DNA from 2 places in the Agarivorans sp. MS3-6 genome. Region 2 is predicted to be linked to the other one. Evidence: predicted binding sites of a transcription regulator. Region 2 holds the regulator's gene; the other holds the start of a gene.
What was found. The regulator sigma-54, encoded in region 2, starts transcription at its own class of promoters, with help from an activator protein. The targets are predictions, from matches to a motif close to GTTGGCACGNNNNTNGNNT.
Positions count from the first base shown of each region.

Region 1: the regulator sigma-54 is predicted to act here: its motif matches at 1,785-1,803, upstream of glnA (glutamate--ammonia ligase).

Region 1 is NZ_CM134202.1:1,954,469-1,962,522, forward strand. It holds gene typA (translational GTPase TypA) at 1-1,547, opposite strand, end outside; gene glnA (glutamate--ammonia ligase) at 1,890-3,296, shown strand; gene ACVFI8_RS08810 (DUF4124 domain-containing protein) at 3,400-3,930, shown strand; gene glnL (nitrogen regulation protein NR(II)) at 4,007-5,062, shown strand; gene glnG (nitrogen regulation protein NR(I)) at 5,075-6,484, shown strand; gene ACVFI8_RS08825 (DNA topoisomerase family protein) at 6,556-7,134, opposite strand; gene ACVFI8_RS08830 (DUF494 family protein) at 7,327-7,800, opposite strand; gene dprA (DNA-processing protein DprA) at 7,803-8,054, opposite strand, start outside.
Region 2 is NZ_CM134202.1:3,084,221-3,092,274, forward strand. It holds gene mgtE (magnesium transporter) at 1-1,159, opposite strand, end outside; gene ACVFI8_RS14115 (HPr family phosphocarrier protein) at 1,229-1,498, opposite strand; gene rapZ (RNase adapter RapZ) at 1,485-2,339, opposite strand; gene ptsN (PTS IIA-like nitrogen regulatory protein PtsN) at 2,366-2,809, opposite strand; gene hpf (ribosome hibernation promoting factor) at 2,818-3,105, opposite strand; gene ACVFI8_RS14135 (RNA polymerase factor sigma-54) at 3,130-4,629, opposite strand; gene lptB (LPS export ABC transporter ATP-binding protein) at 4,680-5,405, opposite strand; gene lptA (lipopolysaccharide transport periplasmic protein LptA) at 5,402-5,899, opposite strand; gene lptC (LPS export ABC transporter periplasmic protein LptC) at 5,910-6,467, opposite strand; gene kdsC (3-deoxy-manno-octulosonate-8-phosphatase KdsC) at 6,464-7,015, opposite strand; gene ACVFI8_RS14160 (KpsF/GutQ family sugar-phosphate isomerase) at 7,015-7,980, opposite strand; gene ACVFI8_RS14165 (calcium/sodium antiporter) at 8,026-8,054, opposite strand, start outside.

The DNA.
Region 1 (8,054 bases), 1.1 Mb from region 2:
TCCGCGTGCTTAGCAAACAGGCGACCGCGGTCTTGTAAGTTAAATAAAGAGTAAGTCAGTGCTTTACCGGTAGCATTTGAAATCAATACGCCGTTTTGACGCTGACCAATAGTACCGCCTTTGTGTGGGCCGTAACATTCGAAGGTGTGGTAAATCAAACCAGAACCAGAAGTCAGTGTCATAAATTCTGTTTGGAAGCCCATTAAGCCACGGCTTGGCATTAGGAAGTCCATGCGTACACGGCCTTTACCATCTGGTGCCATATCAGTAAGGTCACCCTTACGTAGGCCCATTTGCTCCATAACACTACCCTGATGCGCTTCTTCAACATCAATGGTGACTGTTTCATAGGGTTCTTCTAACTTACCATCTACTGTGCGAAGAATTACTTCTGGGCGAGATACAGCAAGCTCAAAGCCTTCACGACGCATGTTTTCGATAAGGATACCTAGGTGAAGCTCACCACGGCCAGATACGCGGAATTTATCCGGATCGTCCATTTCTTCAACACGTAATGCAACGTTGTGCACCATTTCTTTCTGTAAACGCTCTAGAATATTTCGCGAGGTAACAAATTTACCTTCTTTACCTGCAAACGGAGAGTTGTTTACTTGGAAAGTCATGTTAACGGTAGGTTCGTCAACGCTTAACGGTTTTAACGCTTCAACGTTATTAGTATCACACACGGTGTCTGAGATTTTTAATTCACCTAAACCAGTAATAGCGATAATGTTACCGGCTTCCGCTTTTTGCGTTTCTTGGCGCTCTAGACCTAAATAACTTAATACTAAGCCAATTTTACCGTTACGTTTCTTACCGTCAGCACCTACCACAGTAACCTGTTGGTTTGGTACAACACTACCACGAGTAATACGGCCTACACCGATAACACCAACGTAAGAGTTGTAATCAAGCTGTGAAATTTGCATTTGGAAATCACCGCTTGGATCCGCAGCAGGGGGAGCAACGTTATCAACAATCGCTTGGAATAGTGGTTCCATATTGTCTGAAGGATTGTCTAAATCCATGGTCGCCCAACCATTGATGGCTGATGCATAGACCACTTTAAAGTCTAGCTGGTCATCGGTCGCGCCAAGGTTATCAAACAAATCAAAAACTTGATCCATAACCCAGTCAGGACGAGCGCCAGGCTTGTCGATTTTATTGATAACCAAAATTGGCTTAAGGCCTTGCGCAAATGCTTTTTGAGTTACAAAGCGAGTTTGCGGCATTGGACCTTCTTGCGCATCAACCAACAGCAACACAGAGTCTGCCATAGACATTACGCGTTCAACTTCACCGCCAAAGTCGGCGTGTCCAGGAGTATCAACGATGTTGATGTGGTAATCGTGCCACTCGATCGCAGTATTCTTTGCAAGAATAGTAATACCACGTTCTTTTTCAATATCGTTAGAGTCCATGACTCGCTCTTCAGCATCGCCACGGGTGGTTAACGTTCCTGATTGCTGCAATAGTTTGTCTACCAGGGTGGTTTTCCCGTGGTCGACGTGAGCAATAATGGCGATGTTTCTTAACTTATCTAGCACGGCGTTTAGCCCTTTATATAATGAGGTAAAATCAAAAAGTGGGCTATTGTACATATAAACGACAAATTCTCATAGTTTTAAGTTGATCACGGTTTTTCCTCTGCGTATTTAAGGTATGATGTTCACTGCCAAAACTACTTGCACCAAAACGGACAAGATTAGCACCATAAGGGTGCAATCAATTGCACCATATTGACGCTAACGCCCATTGTAACCATAAGTTTCAATAGCTTATGCATTGGCACAGTTTTCGCTAGATGCAACACAGCAGTGATAAATTCGCAATTATTACAATTCAAATCGATTGAACCATCAATTTTGATGACACCGGAGGTTAAAAACATGTCTGCAGAAGTTTTAGCTTTGCTTAAAGAGCAAGAGGTTAAATTTGTTGACTTACGCTTTACCGATACTAAAGGTAAAGAACAACACGTATCTATCCCATCTCACCAGGTTGACGAAGATTTCTTCACCGACGGCAAGATGTTCGATGGTTCTTCTATTTCTGGCTGGAAAGGCATTAACGAATCAGACATGGTATTGATGCCTGATCCTGCTACTGCTGTTTTAGACCCGTTCACAGAAGAAAATACTCTAAACATTCGCTGTGACATTTTAGAGCCTGCAACAATGCAAGGTTACGACCGTGACCCTCGCTCGGTTGCTAAGCGCGCTGAAGAATACATGCGTTCGACAGGTATTGCAGACGCTGCTTACTTTGGTCCTGAGCCTGAGTTCTTCTTGTTTGACGATGTTAAATACAAAACTGACATGTCAGGTTCTATGTACAAAATTGATGCGGATGAAGCATCTTGGAACTCAGACAAGCACTTTGAAGATGGCAACACCGGTCACCGCCCAGGCGTTAAAGGTGGTTACTTCCCAGTAGCGCCAGTTGATTCTTCACAAGATCTACGTTCAGCAATGTGTTTAGTACTTGAAGAAATGGGTCAAACTGTTGAAGCGCATCACCACGAAGTGGCGACTGCTGGCCAAAACGAAATTGCAACGCTTTTCAACTCTATTGTTGAAAAAGCTGATGAAACTCAAGTGCTTAAGTATGTTGTTCACAACGTAGCTCACGCTTACGGAAAAACAGCAACCTTCATGCCTAAGCCAGTTGTTGGTGATAACGGTAGTGGTATGCACGTTCACCAATCAATTTGGAAAGACGGCGAAAACTTGTTTGCTGGTGACCTATATGGTGGCCTATCTGAAACTGCATTGTTCTACATTGGCGGTATCATCAAACACGCGAAAGCGATTAACGCTTTTGCTAACGCATCGACTAACTCGTACAAGCGTTTAGTACCAGGCTTCGAAGCACCCGTTATGCTAGCTTACTCAGCGCGTAACCGTTCTGCGTCTATTCGTATTCCTGTAGTACCTTCGCCTAAAGCACGTCGTATCGAAGTACGTTTCCCTGACCCAACAGCAAACCCATACTTAGCATTCTCTGCAATGTTGATGGCTGGCCTTGACGGGATCAAAAACAAAACTCATCCTGGCGACGCTATGGATAAAGATTTGTACGACCTACCTGCAGAAGAAGCAGCAGCAATTCCACAAGTGGCAACTTCACTTGAAAATGCACTAGCTTGCCTAGATGCTGACCGTGAATTCTTAACGGCTGGCGGCGTATTCAGCGATGATTACATTGATTCTTACATCGCATTGAAATCTGCTGACGTTGAACGCATTAACATGACAACTCACCCAGTTGAGTTCGAATTGTACTACAGCGTATAAACAAAACGTTACACGGCATATAAAACCCGCTTTAAAGCGGGTTTTTTTATTGCTTTTCAATGAGTTTTTGCCCATTTTAAGTAAGTAGAATGGAGGAACAAAAATGAGCAAGTGGTTTGCAATCTTTTTAATGGCTGGTTTAGGACTTATAAATGCTCACGCGGCCAATACGGTATATCAATGGGTAGACAAAGATGGGGTGACTCATTTCTCTGATCGCCCTCAAACAGGAGCCAAAGAATTAAAAGTCGATGTCGCTCCACCCGCAACAAATGGGCCCTTGGTAACACCACGCGCGCCGCTGAAAAAAGCGGAAAAGCCGATTAAATACCAAGTGAGTATTACCAGCCCCAGTCATGAGCAAACAATTCGTGATAATGAAGGGAAAATATCCATTAGTGCCAGCGCCAATCCGGTGCCACTAAACGGAATGGGCTACAAATTGGTGCTAGACGGCGTGCCTCAAGGACAAATCACCAATGTGGGTTATTTCCAACTCACCAATATCGATCGTGGTGCACATTCCATTCAAGTGCAGCTTGTTGATAGTTCAGGCAAGAAACTTGCATCATCTAATCCAATAACCGTATTTCTGCACCGTGCTAATGCAAATGGCGCTGCAGCTGGAGGATAAGTTGTTTCTCTCTGCTGCATAAGGGTAAACTCAGTGCAGAAGCACCGTATTGGTGCAACCTTTTCAGGAGAGAGTGGTGTTAGAGATTTCAGGGCTCGAACGTTTAGTGCTAGAAAACCAAGTAACCGCCATTGTATTACTTGATGCTGGCCTCAAGATTCAATACGTCAATGCAACAGCAGAGCAACTGTTGGGGCAAAGCGCTAAACGTTTAATTGATGAACCATTAGCATTTCAAGTGAAACATAGCTCTTTAGATTTAAGTAAATTAGACAGCGTATGCAGCTCGGGTCAAAGCTTTACCGACAATGAAGTCACCTTAGTATTCGATAGTCATCACGTACTTGTAGAGCTATCCGCTACTCGAATTCAACATGAGCGCAGCTACTTATTAATGTTAGAAATGCGCGCCATCGGTCAACAGAAGAAAATATCCCAAGAACTTTACCAGCATGCCCAGCAGCAGGCCGCCAAAGAATTAGTTCGTGGCTTAGCCCACGAGATAAAGAATCCCTTAGGGGGCTTACGCGGCGCGGCGCAGCTATTAGAAAAAGAATTGGTTAACCCAGAGCTGAAAGAGTTCACCGGTATCATTATTGAACAAGCCGACCGTCTAAGAAAGCTAGTAGATCGTTTATTGGGTCCACAACGGCCAGGCTTACATGAAATGCATAACGTACATTCGGTGCTAGAGAAGGTTCGCCAATTAGTAAACTTAGATTTACCCAAAGGTATCGTGGTTGAACGGGACTACGACCCCAGCATTCCCGATTTTGAAATGGACCACGAGCAACTATTACAAGCTTTCCTTAATATTGTACAAAATGCGACACAAGCCTTGGCCAGTAAAGGGGGAAGAATAGACATCATTACCCGTACCGCCCATCAAGCGACTATCGCAGGCCAACGTTTCAGGTTAGCAGCAGAAATAAAAATAATAGATAACGGACCAGGAATTCCCACTGAGCTATTAGACACGCTATTTTACCCCATGGTTACTGGCCGCGAAGGGGGTACCGGTCTAGGTTTATCGATCGCTCAAAATTTAATAAATCAGCATAAAGGCAAGATAGAATGCGCCAGTTGGCCGGGTCATACCGAGTTCACCATTCATCTTCCATTAAGACGTTAAGGATGTATTAACATGGCAGCAACAGTATGGGTCGTCGATGACGATAGTTCTATTCGGTGGGTGCTAGAAAAAGCCTTAAAAACAGCAAATTATGATTGCCTAAGTTTTGCCGATGGTGAAATGATGCTACAGCAATTGGATTATGAGCAGCCAGATGTGGTGATATCAGACATTCGTATGCCTGGCATGGATGGCTTAACTCTACTAGAAAAAATTCAAGCCCATCACCCTGATATGCCGGTAATTATTATGACCGCCCATTCAGATCTAGACTCAGCGGTAAACGCCTACCAACGCGGCGCTTTTGAATACCTACCCAAACCCTTCGACATTGACGAAGCAGTCGCCTTAACCGAACGCGCCGTGGCCGTGTCTCGCGAACAAAAAGGCAATAAGGGTAATAATAAGCCTAGCTCACCGGCCCCCGAAATTATTGGCGAAGCGCCTGCGATGCAGGAAGTTTTCCGCGCCATTGGTCGCTTGTCTCGCTCGAGTATTTCGGTGCTAATTAACGGTCAATCGGGTACCGGTAAAGAGTTAGTGGCACATGCACTACACAAACATAGCCCACGCGCTAGCGGCAGCTTTATTGCGCTCAATATGGCGGCCATTCCCAAAGATCTGATCGAATCAGAACTATTCGGTCATGAAAAAGGGGCGTTTACTGGGGCGAATAACATCCGTCATGGTCGTTTCGAGCAAGCCAACGGCGGCACCTTATTCTTAGACGAAATCGGCGATATGCCTTTAGACATTCAAACCCGCTTATTACGGGTCTTAGCTGACGGGCAATTTTATCGAGTAGGGGGGCATTCACCAGTACAAGTTGATGTAAGAATCATTGCCGCGACTCACCAGAATCTTGAGAAAAAGGTCGCCGAAGGTGATTTTCGCGAAGACTTATTTCACCGCCTAAATGTAATTCGCATTCATCTTCCGTCACTATGTGAACGCCGAGAAGATATTCCAGCGCTAGCCAATCACTTTTTAAGCCAAGCGGCCAAAGAACTAAATGTAGAAAGTAAGTTACTGCACAAAGATACCCAGCGTTTCATGATGCAATTAGCTTGGCCTGGTAATGTTCGGCAGTTAGAAAACGTTTGTCGTTGGCTAACGGTGATGGCAAGTGGTCAGGAAGTACTGCCTAATGACTTGCCGCCAGAACTTAGCAAGCCCGTCACCACCGAGCAAGAAGACAGCGCTGAAGGGAACTGGCGCTCGCTATTAAAAAGCTGGGTGTCACAGCAACTGGTATCGGGTCAAATTGATATTCTAGGTGAAGCTATGCCCGACTTTGAACGAATCATGCTTACAACCGCATTGGAACACACTCACGGTCATAAACAAGAAGCTGCACGTTTACTAGGATGGGGTCGCAACACGCTGACACGTAAGCTAAAAGAGTTAGACGTAGAGGCTTAACTCGGCGGCTCGGTAACAAAAAAGGAGAATATTCATTCTCCTTTTTTATTTGCTTGCTGAAAGTCGCTCGCTTAGCTCTCTACCAGCGGTGCACTCTTATAACGACAACTTTTTTGCGGACACACTTCTCGCTTACCGGCTGCCGTTTTCTTCAGTACCAGTAATTTCCAACCGCAATCGGGGCAAGGTTTAGCGACCGGTTGGTCATTCACCGCATAGGAACATTTAGGATAAGCATTACAAGCGTAAAAGGTTTTACCAAAACGTGACTGACGCGAAGCCAGCAAGCCTTTATTACACGACGGACAACTTATCTCAGGTGCGCTTCCAGCCTGTGGTTGGGCTGACTCAATGTGTTGGCAACTCGGAAAGCCACTACAACCAATAAACATCCCATAGCGACCTTGGCGCAGCATAAGCTCCTTACCGCATTCAGGGCATGTGGTGCCTGGCAATACTTTATCTAGCGAGTGATCCTGCTGATGCAGGGCACGACTATAATCGCAGCTTGGATACTGGCTACACCCTAAAAAAGGGCCTGACTTACTGTTCCGGTGCTGCAACTCGCCACCACATTTAGGGCAAACGTCATATTCTTTTTCTAAAGCATGTTCGTGAGCAGAAAATAGCTTAGGATCTATCTTTGACATGGTAACACCTCATTCAACTGAGCTAAGCATAACAAAATCGACGCTTAACACGCATTGATTAGATACCAGTAGATGGCAATTAAAAAAACTAAAGATGTGGGGGAAAATCGAATGGCAGTCTATTTTACAAACACTACGCTTTAGCTACACCGCCATTAGGCGGTGTAACCACAAATAAAGCTCTAGACCTTTTTAGTGTAAGGGCCCGTCACCTAAATCAAATAACAGCTCTTCCATTTGCTGATAAGCCGACTCACTACCGGGAACATTAAATAGCACCATTAAAATGATCCATTTTAAATCTTCCAACTCGAGTTCTGGCCCATCTAGCTCCATTATTCGATCAATTACCATTTCGCGAGTTTCTGCATTTAACACTTTCATTTGCTCTAAAAACAATAGAAAGCCACGACAAGATACATCCAGTTTGGCAATTTCTGGCGCCGTGTAAATGCGCAAAGACGGAATTTCAGAAGGGTTTAAGTAGGGTTGCTTATCACTATCTTGTAGCGCAGCAAGTTGCTCTAACCAATCTAAAGCCTTATAAATTTCTTCTTTATGAAATCCAGCACGGCTAAGCTCTTCTGTTAGCTCATCGTGATCCATCAATAGCTCTACATCACTATGAATGTAGGTTTCAAATAGATACATGAGGATATCAAACATAGTTAGTTCCTCCTCAGCTTGACGTAACCACCTGGCACAACGGCCACAACACCCAATATCTCAAGCTCAGTTAACTGAGCCAGTACAGCATCAACAGGTTGTTGAGTGCTTAAGACCAAATCATCAATTGACGTTGTCTCATAGGCTACGTTATCCAACAATTGACGATAAGGCAAATCTTGTTCTCGCATAATTTGTTCCGCCGCCGATAAAGGCAAGCTAGCTTGAACATTAAAACCACTTAACTCTTCTAC
Region 2 (8,054 bases):
CCTTCCATAGGGTAACCACTACCGATATAACCAGCGCCCAAATCATGCCGTTTAGCATGCCAATCGCGGCTTCTTTACCAATCAGCCAACGCGAGTTTCCCTCGCCAATATGTCCGACGGCTAGCCCTCTGATGACCAGGGCGAGGGTTTGATTACCGGCGATCCCTCCCATACTGGGTACAATGGTCATCAAAATAGCTAAGGTGGCTAATTGTTCGAGGGTGGATTCGAACATATTACTGATTGATGCGGCGACTAAAGCGGCGCATAAATTAACGGCAAGCCAAACGGTACGTCGCTGAGTACTTTTTATCACTGGGGCAAAAGTATCTTCATCATCATCCATACCTGCCATGCTCATCATGGTGCGCTCGGTATTTTCACGAATAATATCAACCACATCATCAATAGTTATTCGACCCAGTAGTTGCCCTTTTTCATCAACTACCGGGGCTGAAATCCAGTCATGGCGTTCAAATAAAACGGCGACATCTGACTCATCCATTGCCACTGGGATAGTTTCGGCATTACTGTCCATCACTTCGCGAACACTGACATTTGGATTTACCGTCAGTAGAGTAGAAAGGGGAATATCACCTAGCAGTAAATCGTGTTCGTTTACCACATATAAGGTATCAGTGGTTTCTGGTAGTTCGCCACGCAATCGTAAATAGCGTAGTACCACGTCAATACTGACATCAGCCCTTAGGGTGATGGTGTCGGTATTCATAATGCTCCCCGCGGTATCCTCGGGGTAGGCGAGTGCTGCTTCTACACGGTGCCTATCTTGGCCATCCATCTGTTGCAGTACTTCTTGATAAACACTATCTGGAAGGCTTCTTAAGACATAAGCAATGTCATCTGTATCCATTCCTTCAGCGGCGGCGGCGAGGGTTTCTGGAGCCATTAGCTGAAGCACCCCCTCCATCACCTCTTCGTTTAGCTCTTCGAGGATATCGCCGTGTTGCTCAGGGTCGGTGAGTTGCCATAGTACTTTACGTCCTGCGGGTGGGCTGGACTCGAGTAATAAAGCCACATCACATGGGGGCATTTGATGAAGTGTGCGCCTAACGTGCACAAACATACCGCTATCTAGAGCCTGGTTTAGCTCCTGTAATCGTTTGTGCTGGTTAGGGTTTAACTCCATCTCTTCTGGCATAAGTGTTCCCTACTGTGATGAGTAGCAAGCTTTGCAGCGTGCTTAGTGTGCGGCTATTTATGCCTTAACTTATTCTTCGTCGAAATTGGCTTCAATCAAACCTTGAATAGCATTCATCGCGGCGGCGGCATCTTTTCCTTCCGAGATAATTGTCAAAGTATTACCCTGCGCACTGGCTAATACGAGCAAGCCCATTACGCTGGCAGCTGACGCCGTTTTCTCTCCGTCTATAATACTTACCTCAGCCTCAAACTGCTGAGCGAGTTCTACAAGCTTAGTCGCAGGGCGAGCGTGTAAGCCGAGTTTGTTTTTTACGATGACTTGTCTAGTGAGCTTCAAGCTTATGTTCCAAAGTGCGATGACGACGTTGTACTTTACGTTTACTACAAAAGTTTGCGGCAAGCTGCTCTGCTACGTAAACGCTACGATGTTGGCCACCAGTACAGCCGATGGCGATGGTTAGGTATGCTCGATTATTAGCTTCTAAGTGGGGCAACCAAGAATTTAACAGATCGGTGATCTGCTGAATGTATTCTCCGACTAAGGCTTGGCTAGACAGATAGTCCTGAACGGGTTTATCTAAACCATTTAGGGGGCGAAGCTCTTCTTGCCAGTGCGGGTTAGGCAAAAAACGCGCGTCAAACATGTAATCCGCATCACTGGGTACGCCATTTTTAAAACCAAAGGACTCAAACACTAAAATTAGTTGTTGTTGTTGATCACCCGTCACTCTCGAGCGGATCAGGCCGCTAAGTTCATGCACCGACAAGCGAGAGGTATCGATACGTAAGTCAGCATTGCGTGAAATAGGGGCTAATAGCTCTGTTTCTGCCTCAATAGCTTCGGCTAACGACAAGTTGTTTTGGCTGAGCGGGTGAACTCTGCGGGTTTCACTGTAACGACGAATTAGCGCTTCGTCTTTAGCGTCGAGAAAGAGGCTGAGGAGCTTTACGTCAGGGCCAATCGAACGAATCAATTGCCCAATCGGTGAGGGCTCATCGGGCAGGTTACGAATATCGATACTAATCGCCACTTTAGGATAACTACTTAAGTTATCTATTAAGGGTTGCCAGAGTAAAACGGGTAGATTATCTACACAGTAATAGCCTAAATCTTCTAATACCCTTAAGGCGACCGTTTTGCCAGAGCCTGAACGTCCGCTAACGATAATCAATTCCATGATAACCTCTAACTACAATTAGAGTATTAGGCTACCATGATGTCGTACAATTCGTCATCACTTTGTGCGTTACGAAGTTGTTTACATACTAATTTATCGTTGAGTTTCTCAGCCACTTGAGAAAGGGTATTAAGGTGTTGTTTACATTGGTCTTCTGGAACCAACAGCGCAAACACAAGATCAACCGGTTTATTATCAATAGCATCGAAGGAAATAGCAGGGTCACAGCGTAAAAAAACCGCTGTAGCTTGGTGCTGATTGTCGATTCTGCCGTGAGGAATAGCGATACCTTGGCCAATTCCGGTGCTGCCCATTTTTTCCCTGTTTAACAGGCTTTCAAAAATAGTTTGAGCACTGGTATCAAGTTGTTTAGCGACGAGTTCACTTATCAGTTCCAATGCGCGCTTCTTAGAGGAACATTGGACTGTACTAAGCGTACAGTCCAAATTTAGTACTTTATTTATTTGCATTACTTTGGCTAATGTCTGTTTAATTTTTCTTTGTGTTTAATAACTTGGCGGTCAAGTTTATCAATGAGGCTATCAATGGCGGCATACATATCAGAGTGCTCTGCAGTGGCAAACAGCTCTCCGCCATTAAGGTGCAAGGTAGCTTCGGCAATTTGATTGAGCTTTTCTACGTTGAGGATGACGTGAACATTGTTGATTTGTTCAAAACGTCGTTGCAGTTTGGCAAACTTAGTGTGGACATATTCTTTTAGTGATTCAGTAATTTCTACGTGGTGTCCAGTAAGATTAATTTGCATATATCTTGTCCCCTTTTGTGGCCGTTATATAAGGCTTTTACGTTGGTTAGAAGGTGGAATCGCTAAAGACTCACGATATTTTGCTATCGTGCGCCTCGCCACCTTGATCCCCTGATCTGCCAAAATGTCAGCTATCTTGCTATCACTGAGTGGTTTGTTGGTATTTTCGGCAGCAACCAGTTTCTTAATGAGTGCGCGAATCGCGGTAGATGAGCATTCCCCACCTCCGTCTGTAGCCACGTGGCTAGAGAAAAAATACTTTAATTCGAAAATTCCGCGGGGAGTATGCATAAATTTTTGGGTTGTCACCCGAGAAATGGTCGATTCATGCATTTCTACTGCTTCAGCCACATCGTTCAACACCATTGGTTTCATTGCTTCAGCACCATATTCAAAAAATGCTTGTTGGTGGTGAACGATACAGTTGGATACTTTTAATAAGGTTTCGTTACGGCTCTCAATACTTTTTATGAACCATTTTGCCTCTTGTAGGTGGCTGCGAATGAATTGAGTATCGGTAGCATTTGACGTTTTGCTCAAAGACGCATAGTGAGAATTGACACGTAGTTTAGGCATGGCATCCGGGTTTAATTCTACTACCCAGCGGCCCTGGCGTTTTATAACGGATACGTCGGGAATAACATACTGCGCTTGATTCGGTTCTACCGCATTGCCGGGGCGTGGCTCAAGGGTGTGGATTAAGCGCATTACTTCGCGTAGCTGTTCTTCTTTGAGTTTGGTTTTGCGAGCTAATAAACGAAAATCGCGGTTGGCCAATACGTCGATATGATTTGATACGACCTCTCTGGCTTCTTTCAACCAAGGTGTTTCTTCAGCAAAACGACTTAATTGAATCATTAAACACTCTTGTAAGGAGCGAGCAGCAATGCCGACGGGGTCAAAATGTTGAATACGTTTTAGCACCGCTTCTACTTCGTCTAATTCTACATCTAGTGCGTTATTATCACTGGAGCGTAAGCCTTCAAGTAGTTGGTCACAGTCTTGAGTGAGGTAACCTGAGTTATCAACCGCATCAATAATCGCTAATGCGATGGCTTGATCTACTTCACTAAAGGGAGTTAAACGCATTTGCCACAATAGATGGTCTTGTAAGGAGTCGACGGTTTCGCCTTGAAACAACATGTCGTTGTCTTCGCCGCCACTAGCAGAGCCTGAACTCGCAGGGCCTGAACTGGCGCTATATATATCATCCCATGTTGAATCAACGGGTAGGTCTTCAGCAACCGTGTCTTGGGAAATGGCATCACCGGCTTCAATTTGGCTAGAGTCAACTTCAGGCTGGCTGTTTTCCGCCTCATCACTTCTTTCATTGGCCGACTTTTCAACTGAGTCACTGTCGCTTGGCTGCGACTCATCCGCCTCAAGAAGTGGGTTACTTTCCAGTGCCTCTTGAATCTCTTGCTGTAAATCCAGCGTTGATAGCTGAAGTAAGCGTATGGCCTGTTGTAACTGAGGTGTCATGGTTAATTGCTGACCAAGACGCAACTGCAAAGATGCTTTCATTAATTACCGCTGTTCCTTCTTCTTATTATATTTTTCTAGATACACTTTAACTATAGCTTGAATTGCTCGCCGAGATAAACTCGTTTCACATGTTCATTTTCAAGTATCTCTTTGGGCTTCCCTGAGGCTATCAATTCGCCTTGGCTAACGATATAGGCATGTTCACAAACATCGAGGGTTTCTCTCACATTGTGATCGGTAATCAGTACTCCAAGGCCTCTATCGCGCAGGTGTTCGATAATTTTTTTTATATCAATCACTGAAATAGGATCTACTCCAGCGAAGGGTTCGTCAAGCAAAATAAACTTTGGTGCAGCTGCCAAGGCTCGTGCTATTTCTACTCGGCGACGTTCTCCACCCGACAAACTCATACCCAAATTTTTGCGAATATGGCCAATATGGAACTCTTCTAATAAGTCGTCAAGCGCTCCATTTTGTTGCTCTTTATCAAGGTCTTTACGTGTTTCGAGAACCGCGAGAATATTCTTTTCTACAGATAAACGACGAAAAATCGATGCTTCTTGTGGTAAGTAACCAATGCCTTTACGGGCTCGAGTATGCATCGCCGTGCTAGACAGGTCATCGTCATCAATTAGTATGCGGCCTTGGTCGCGAGGTACTAAGCCAACAACCATATAAAAAGTAGTGGTTTTACCCGCACCATTTGGGCCGAGTAAGCCGACGATTTTACCCGTTTCAACGTGTAAGCTTACATTCTTGACAACCTTGCGACCTTTATAGCTTTTCGCTAGGTTTTCAGCAATTAGGGTACTCATTCTTGCGGTTTACTCTTCGGTGAAATCTCTTCAAGTTGTTTCGGCAGAAATATGGTAGTGACACGACTATTTTCATCGCCTTGGGCTACCATTTCTTGCTTATCGATGCTGTATTTGATCATTTGCCCTTTCACTAAGCTCTCTTCTTGTTTTAACTGAGCATTTTGCGTGAGGGTCAGTGTTTGGGTTTTAAGATCATAGCGAACCTCGTTCGCTTCCGCCTCGATAGGTTTACCGCTATCTAGCAGTTGATAAAAAGTAGCCGGTTCGCCCTTGGCGATCATGACTTCGCTGCCTTTGTCTTCACTGCCGATCACGCTTAATTCTGCAGCATGCATTTTAATCGAGCCCTGAGTGACGATCACATTGCTGTAAAACGTGACTCGGTTTTCTTTAATATTGACCTGTTGGCGGTCGGCATCAACAATAATCTGCTTATTGAAGTCGTCTTCAAGTGCTTGAACTCCCCAAGACAGAAATAACAAACTGGCCAATAGGCCTAATTTACTCTTGTGGGTTATGGTAAACCGCTTCGATATCATCTAATAAAGTCACTATTTCGTTGGCTAAATCACCATCCATGCCAACACCATACAATTCGTATGAGGGGCCATAAACGGTAACAGGTTGATCGCTGCTCATGGTTTCACTTTGCAGATCGATTTCCAATCTTTCGGTAATAAGGTCGCGAACATACTCGCCACGACTCAAATTTTTGATCACTACATTGTCATTTAAGGTGACAGTTTGCTGCTGCAGTACTGTAGCGTGATCGGCTACAATTTGCCATATGGGTTGTGCTGGGTCTGGGTAAACCAAAATTTTCGGTTTAGAGAAGGTGGTATGTTTTAGTTGCTCAAAAAACTCCATCTGTTCAGCGTAGATGCGATAACGTGGCGCACCATCTTCACCAAAGCTAATGCTGTATAGCTGCTCGGCAACAAAATTAGGTTTACTGGCTTCTCGCTTGGCGGCTACTTGCTCGTCCTCTGAGGGGCTGAGTTGCCAAAGCACGATGGCAACAACAAATAGCAGTCCGAAAAACCAAGTAGGCTTGTTCATACACTCATGCCTTGGGCATTCTCTAGCTGACCTTTTGCCTGCAAAATTAGATCACAAAGCTCACGAACTGCGCCATATCCGCCCGGTGTCACGGTAATATAGTCGGCCGCTTGCTTGCACAAAGGGTGAGCATCTTGAACTGCCACGCCTAAGGCGCATGCGAGCATCACTGGAGTATCAACCACGTCGTCGCCGATATAGGCAACTTCGTTAGCACTTATCTTTAGTTGCTCAAGCATTTGCTGATAAGCCACCATCTTGTCTTGCTGGCCTTGGTAAATATGGCGAATACCTAGCGCTTGCATACGCTGCTCGACAATTTTGGATTGGCGGCCTGTGATAATGGCAATCTCAACCCCAATATTGAGTAAGGCTTTTATGCCAAAACCGTCGTGAGTATGAAAAGCTTTTAGCTCTTCACCGTCATTGCCCATATAAATTCTGCCATCTGAAAATACCCCATCAACATCGCAAATTAGCAAGGTTATGGTTTTGGCGCGGTCAAAATTTTGTTGGCTCACTGAACCGTAAGGTGTGGTTTCGCTCACTAATAAACTCCTGCCTGTAATAAAGTATGCATGTTAAATGCACCCACTACTTTTTGTTGTTTAAGCACGAACAAGCCATTAATAGAGGTTTGTTTCATTAATTTTAGTGCATCAAATGCCAACCAATCACTTTCAATGACTTTGGGGTTGTGGGTCATGACTTGACCAATTTGCGTGTCGTGAATATCAACCCGTTGATCTAAGATACGGCGCAAGTCCCCGTCGGTGAAAATACCGACTAAGTGTTGCTGTTGGTCAACCACGCCTACCATACCTAAGCCTTTCGCGGTGATCTCAAATAAGGCTTCGCGAATAGTTTGTTCGACTGTCACTGAGGGAATTTGTTCCCCTCTTAGCATTAAGTCGCTGACACTGAGCAATAATTTTTTACCAAGAGTGCCCCCTGGGTGAGACAAGGCGAAATCTTCTGCAGTAAAGCCTCTGGCTTCTAACAAGGCTACCGCCAATGCATCGCCCATTACTAAGGTTGCGGTGGAACTAGCTGTGGGGGCTAAGCCTAGCGGGCAAGCTTCACGAGGCACCGAGATACATAGGTGGAAGTTGGCAAGTTTTGCCATTGTTGACTGCGGGTTACTGGTCATGGCAATGGAGCGAACACCAATACGATTAAAGACGGGATAAAGTGCCAATATCTCTGCTGATTCGCCAGAGTTAGATAGCGCTATAACAATATCGTCAGCCGAAATCATTCCTAAGTCGCCGTGGCACGCTTCTCCAGGATGAACAAAAAAGGCTGGGGTGCCAGTAGACGCTAACGTCGCGGCTATCTTATTGGCAATATGTCCAGATTTTCCCATGCCCGTCAAAATCACTTTTCCCTTACAAGCTAAAATGAGCTCACAAGCTTGGCTAAAATCCTGTTCAAGGTACTGGTGAAGGTTTTGAATACCCAAAATTTCTATATCAAGAACTTGTTTAGCTGAAGCAATATAATCAAATGACACGCCATTCCCCTATAAGTAAGGCTTAAGTGATAAAAAAGGTAGGGTTTACCCTAAGAATAATAGCATTTGGTAGC